2 linked regions of the Idiomarina loihiensis L2TR genome follow. The protein of the gene in region 1 binds, or shares a complex with, the protein of each later gene. Links are inferred from orthologs where the notes say so. Each region holds a gene or a part of one and is shown on either strand. Other genes may lie near its edges. The genes, in order: rppH and dapF.

Region 1 (3,223 bases):
CAACCTGATACAACCGGAACCCCAGAAAGGGGGCGTCTTCAAGCTCCAGCACCCGGTTCACTCGGGGAACGTCGTAACGGATAATATTCTCCCAGCGAATCTGCCATTGTCCACGGCGGTGCAAATAACGAATGCCGTCTTCGGTGATCACCAGTGAAACCGGAGGCTCTATCACTTTACCAATGCCTAACAGCAAGAATATGCCGGACGTTGCGCCGAGCACCACAGTAACACCCACCGGAATATCGTCTCGCACCAGATGAAGGAAAACCAGTAGCGCAAACAACAATACCGCCAACCCACAAAAGGTTAATGCATTGCGCTTAGCCTGAGGACTGACATTAAATTGCATAGTTTCTCCTGTGTACAACCGATGATGCCTCGGATTACATAAACATCCGCTGCAATATCTGCCGGGTGAAATCCTTCTTAAGATAAAAGCCCCGTGGGCGCACTTCAATTATAGTACCTTCCGGGCCAATGGCCTCGGTCAGCGCCGAACCGTCTGCGGCTTTGGGGCGAATTTGCATGGCTTCCCCCTGACGTGCGGTAATACTCTCAACCTGGCCCAAAGCAATACGATCCATGTGTTCTTCCCAGTCGTTGCGCAGCAAGGCTTCCTCCTGTTCGCTAGGCACCCACAAAAACGCACTGCCAACTACCCGCTCGGCTAAAGGCACTTCGCGGCGGCCGTCAATGGGTAGCCACAACACCTGTTGTAATTTATTTCGTACGTTAGAAGTGGTCCATTGGACTCCCTGAATATTTACTAAAGGAGCGGTACAGACAAAAGTGGTTTCCAGCGGTTCACCGTCGGGCGTTACCGGTAGCGTTTTGAGTTCAACACCCAGCTCAGGGAAGTCCTGCGTGGGCTTGGAGCCCGCAGTGGCGCCCAGTTGCAGCTCCAGTAGTTGTCCCACCCAGCCTTTGTCGCGGCGTAAATCTTTGGGTACCTGCAACCCGGTTTCAGCAGCCAGGTCAGCAAATGTACGGCCAGCTAAAGCCGCCGCGCGCTGAAACAATTCATCAATGGACTGAGGGCGTTGTGGCTTGTCGGTCATGACTTAAATCTTCGTAAATAGTGAATCAGCATTTGCCCGCAACCGGGCTTTATGGAAGAATCCACTGTAACAGAGAATAATTGAGGATGCTCGCGTGATAGATGCAGAAGGGTTCCGGGCAAACGTAGGAATCGTCATCTGTAACGGGCATGGGCAGGTATTTTGGGCTCGTCGAATTAACCAGCAAAGCTGGCAATTTCCGCAAGGAGGAATTCACGAAGGCGAGACCCCTGAGCAGGCAATGTACCGCGAACTCTACGAAGAGGTCGGGTTAAAGCCGGAGCAGGTTGAAATTCTGTACACCAGCCGACAGTGGTTGCGTTATCGCTTGCCAAAGCGCTTAATTCGACGTGAACAGCGGCCCATGTGTGTTGGACAAAAGCAAAAGTGGTTTTTGTTACGGCTAAAATGTCGTGAAGAAGACGTAGATGTTTTACATTCAGGCCACCCTGAATTTGATGGCTGGCGCTGGGTCAGTTATTGGTACCCGGTGCGGCAGGTCGTATCCTTCAAGCGCGATGTATATCGTCGGGTGATGAAAGAGTTTGCCACGCAGGCGATGCCATTTCGAGCTTCGGGAGGGCGTCAGCACAGGCGCAAACGTTAAATATGATGTTGGTTACATTGCAAAGGATAGTCCAGGGCGTCAATAAAGCGCCTGATTTCAACATGGCATTAACTACCATGGTGAGTCAGGTGCGCGAAGCCTTAGAAACCGACAGTTGCAGTGTATTTTTGGCCGACAACGACCAGCGTCAGTTTGTTATGGCGGCCAGTGACGGCTTGCGTGCCGAAGACGGAAAACCCGTCCGGGTCGACTTTGGCGAAGGTATTATCAGTTTAGCGGCACAACGAGAAGAGCCGCTAAACATTGCCGATGCCAGTATGCATCCCGCCAACAAAAAACTCAGCGACACCAACGAGAATATTTATAAGGGCTTACTAGCCGCTCCTATTATCCACCGCCGCAAAGTGCTGGGTATAGTGGTGGTGCATCAAAGTGTGGCGCGCAGTTTTAGTCGTGAAGAAGAAGCTTTTATTGTTACTTTGGCAGCGCAGTTGGCGGCAGTTATAGCGCATGCCGATGCCAAAGGTTTGCTGGTTAGTGAACACTCCCCCTGGATACACAGCTTAAGGGGCTTGCCCGGTTCGCCCGGTGTGGCCGTGGGTGAGGCTTATGTGTCGCGACCAGAAGCGCGTATAGATGAAGTGACTCCACGACGTTCCGACAAACCCATTCACGAAATTCGCAAGTTCCGTCAGGCGGTTGCACGTACCCGAGCCGACTTAAAAGAACTGTCCAGGCGCATGGCGGGGCAGGTGCCGGATGATACGCTGGCAATTTTCGATGTGTACCAGGGCATGCTGGACGCGGCCAGTATGGGCGACGCCGTCGAAAACATGATTAAAGAAGGCTGGCGCGCGCAAACCGCATTAAAATACGTGGTCGAGCAGTTTGTTGCTCAGTTTGAGGCATTAGAAGACTCTTATCTGCAAGAACGCGCCACCGATGTGCGTGACATAGGTCAGCGGGTGCTGTTGCACTTACAAAACCGTCAGCGTAAACGCAAGCCCTTGCCGGACAACTTCATTTTGATAGCGGACGAAGTCACTGCTTCAATGTTGGCCGAGCTGCCGCGAGAGCAAATTGCCGGTATCATTTCATTAAATGGTTCGAGTAACTCGCATGCTGCTATTATGGCGCGCAGCATGAACATTCCGGCGGTGCTGGGTGTCGACGACATCGAGCTGCACTTCTTCTCCGACCGCTTGCTGGCAGTGGATGGCTACACTGGCGAAATTTATGTGGACCCGCCAGCGCAAGTATTAACTCAGTTTCATCAGTTAGCCGAAGAAGAACAAGAACTGCGTGACATTGTTACTGAGCATAGTCATTTGCCTGCAGAAACGCAGGATGGTCAGCGCATAAGCCTGCACCTGAACCTTGGGCTGGATGTTACTCACGACTACCTGAAAACGCTGAACATCGATGGCGTGGGTCTGTATCGCTCAGAAATACCTTTCATGATGCGCGACCAATTGCCCACAGAAGACGAACAAACGGAAATGTATCAGGAAGTGCTGGATCAGTTTCCTGATCAGCCAGTGGTTATGCGTACGCTCGATGTTGGCGGAGACAAGCCGCTACCCTATTTTCCGTT
Region 2 (3,256 bases), 2.2 Mb from region 1 along the record:
TTTTGCAGTTACTGGCTGAGCATGGCGCAGGTTTCGATATTGTTTCCGGTGGCGAGCTTCAGCGCGTACTCATGGCTGGTGGTAAAGCTGGCGACGTGGTCTTTTCCGGTGTAGCGAAGTCAAAAGACGAAATCATTATGGCGCTGGAAGCGGGCATTGGCTGCTTTAACGTAGAGTCTGAGGCGGAGCTTGAGCGTATTCAGGACATTGCTGCCGCCATGGACAAACAGGCTCCGGTGTCGTTAAGAGTGAACCCCGACGTTGATGCCAAAACGCATCCGTACATTGCCACAGGCATGAAAGCCAACAAGTTTGGCATTAGCATGTCACTGGCCAAGCCGGTTTTTCTGAAGGCGCATAGCCTACCTAATATTAATTTAATTGGTGCGGACTGCCATATTGGCTCACAAATAATGACAGCTGAGCCTTTCCTCGATGCCGCGCAGCGCATGTTTAACCTGGTTTCGGAACTGGAAAAAGACGGTGTCCAGCTGACACACCTGGATTTAGGTGGCGGTTTTGGTGTGGCGTATCAGCCGGAAGAGCCGTTGGATAAGTCCTTTTATTTAAAGGAACTGGTCAAGTTAGCCGAGAATTACCCGCAAATTACTTTGGTACTGGAACCCGGTCGTGCTATTACCGCAGACGCGGGTGTTTTGCTGACCACAGTGGAATACATTAAACCCTCAGAAGATAAGAACTTTGTGTTGGTTGACGCCGGCATGAACGATTTAATACGTCCGTCTTTGTACCAGGCCTGGCACGACATTTTACCCGCGCACGAAAATAAGCGCGGCGGCGACCAGTTGAATGATATTGTCGGCCCGGTGTGTGAAACCGGCGACTTTTTCGGACACGCACGGCATTTAAATGTGCAACAGGGCGACGTACTGGCCATTAAACATGCCGGTGCCTATGGTTTTACTATGGCGTCTAACTATAACAGTCGTGGCCGCCCGCCCGAGGTTTTGGTCTCAGGTGATAATGCTACACTGATCCGCGAACGTGAAAGCTTTAACGATCTCGTCCGGGGCGAGCACTTGTTACACCAGGAAGGCCAATAAAAATGTTATTACATTTTTCAAAAATGCACGGGCTCGGCAACGACTTTATGGTGGTGGATAACGTCACTCAGAATTTATATGTGAACCCAGACCAAATACGTCGCTGGGCAGACCGGCACACGGGCATTGGTTTTGATCAGATGCTGTTAGTTGAGCCGCCCTATGACCCTGATTTGGATTTTCACTACCGCATTTTTAATGCCGATGGCAGCGAAGTTGCTCAATGTGGTAATGGTGCCCGCTGCTTTGCGAAGTTTGTAAAAGCTAAAAACTTAAGCAATAAGAATCACCTTAAAGTCAGTACCAAGGCCGGAAAAATGGTTCTGCACTTAGAGAAAGACGGTCAGGTGACGGTGGATATGGGCGAACCCTTATTCGAACCGGCGGCGGTGCCTTTTAAAGCGCAAAAAGCAGAACAGACCTATGTTTTGAGAGTAAAAGAAGAAACGGTTCTTTGTGGTGTTCTTGGTCTGGGCAATCCGCATTGTGTTATCGCTGTGGATAACGTCGACACGACACCCGTGGAAACTCTGGGAGCGGCTTTGGCAGCGCATGAGCGGTTCCCCGAAAGCGTGAATGTAGGTTTTATGCAGAAAGTATCGGCTGATGAAATTAAACTGCGCGTGTTTGAGCGTGGTGTTGGTGAAACTCGGGCGTGCGGCAGTGGCGCCTGCGCCGCAGCTGTAGCCGGCATTCAGCAAGGCTTATTAAATGAGCGAGTAAAAGTCAGCTTGCCCGGCGGGGACTTAATTATCCGTTGGCAGCAGGGGCAGCCTGTAAAAATGACCGGCCCCGCAGAATTAGTTTACGATGGACAAATGGTGTTATGAGTAGCGAATCGAAAATGATTGCAAATGAACGTTTAGACGACAGCCTTATAAGAGAATACTTACAAGAGAACCCTGATTTTTTCACGAGAAACGATGACTTACTGGCTCAGTTACAGTTTCAACACAGTGAAAAAGGCGCCGTCTCGTTAATTGAACGGCAGCAGCAAAAGCTGCGTTTGCGCGTACAGCAGCTGGAAGAAGAAATTACCGAGCTGATGATAAACGCGCGCCGCAATGAAGCGATTTTCTCGGCTTACAGCAACTTATACGTAAGTCTGTTGCGCTGTCAGAGCCTGAGTCAGGTTCTGGATGAACTGCAAAACACCTTTGAGAATGAGCTGGAAATGCCGGCCTTGTCCTTGAAGTTTTTCGACAGCCCGGTCGATTTAGGCGAGCAATACAGCTTTGCTTCCGACACTCACAAAAAGCTACTAAGCAAACGTTTCAATGAAAGTTCTATTTATCTCGGTCGCTTAACGGAGCAAGAGCATAAGCTGTTGTTTCAAGACGAAGAAATAGCCTCAGTGGCACTGCTGTTGTTGGGTGACAATGGCGAACTGGGGATGCTGGCGGTTGGTAATACTAACGCCAGTCACTTTGAGCCGGCAATGGACAAGTTACTGATCAATCAGCTACAGGCCTTGCTCAGCGCATTGTTACCGGGGCTACTGCAAAACCATGAAGCTGCATGACTGGCAGCAAAAATGGATGCAACAACTGCAGGGAGAGCGGGGCTTAGCGGAGCTAACGCTAAAGAATTACCAGCGCCTTATCGCCGCTGATCTGACTGCTCTTGAACTGCAAAAAATAACGGAACCTAAAGCGCTGCGTGTCCCTGTTATTGAACGGCTTTTAGTCGGTTGGCGGCGCAATGGGCTGGGTGAACGCAGTATCGCTTTAAAACTATCGGCATGGCGCACTTTCTGTCAGTTCATGGTGGAATCTAACGCTATGGATGACAACCCGGCCATGTCAGTATCGGCACCTAAAATTCCCAAACGCTTACCCAAAAACCTCGATGTGGACAGTATCTCTCATTTGCTGGATTTACCCACAGATGATGACTTAGCCATTCGAGACGCCGCCATGATGGAGCTGCTCTATGCCAGTGGTATTCGTCTGGCGGAGCTGGTGAGTCTTGATCTAGACCACATTGACCACCGTATGATGCAATTACGGGTGACCGGTAAAGGCAGCAAAACGCGTATTGTGCCCTTTGGTCGTTGTGCTGAAAAAGCCTTAAAAAAATGGTTGTCAGTGCGTCAGGCCTGGTTAAATCAAAAGCCTGAGCTGGCGCTCTTTGTGAGCAAAAGGCTACAGCGTATTAGCCCCCGTACTGTGCAGCAGCGGCTGAATTACTGG

Evidence for each region.
Region 2: the proteins of rppH (region 1) and dapF are in contact, whole or in part, in a solved structure (PDB 5YGU), measured with the Escherichia coli proteins. The link is inferred for Idiomarina loihiensis L2TR from one-to-one orthologs.

What each region holds. Positions count from the first base shown.
Region 1 is NC_006512.1:526,697-529,919, forward strand. Bases 13-2,911 are described here. They hold rppH (RNA pyrophosphohydrolase), read left to right. Parts: upstream 13-1,155; coding sequence 1,156-1,668; downstream 1,669-2,911. Other genes in these bases: IL_RS02545 (DUF2982 domain-containing protein), read right to left, coding at 13-352; mutH (DNA mismatch repair endonuclease MutH), read right to left, coding at 387-1,061; ptsP (phosphoenolpyruvate--protein phosphotransferase), read left to right, coding at 1,674-2,911. Outside these bases: more of IL_RS02545, read right to left, coding at 1-12; more of ptsP, read left to right, coding at 2,912-3,223. UniProt on the Escherichia coli protein: Master regulator of 5'-end-dependent mRNA decay.
Region 2 is NC_006512.1:2,738,105-2,741,360, reverse strand. What follows is about bases 49-2,980. They hold dapF (diaminopimelate epimerase), read left to right. Parts: upstream 49-1,066; coding sequence 1,067-1,894; downstream 1,895-2,980. Other genes in these bases: IL_RS13080 (tyrosine recombinase XerC), read left to right, coding at 2,573-2,980; IL_RS13085 (DUF484 family protein), read left to right, coding at 1,891-2,586; lysA (diaminopimelate decarboxylase), read left to right, coding at 49-1,064. Outside these bases: more of lysA, read left to right, coding at 1-48; more of IL_RS13080, read left to right, coding at 2,981-3,256. UniProt on the Escherichia coli protein: Involved in the succinylase branch of the L-lysine biosynthesis and in the biosynthesis of the pentapeptide incorporated in the peptidoglycan moiety. Catalyzes the stereoinversion of LL-2,6-diaminopimelate (L,L-DAP) to meso-diaminopimelate (meso-DAP).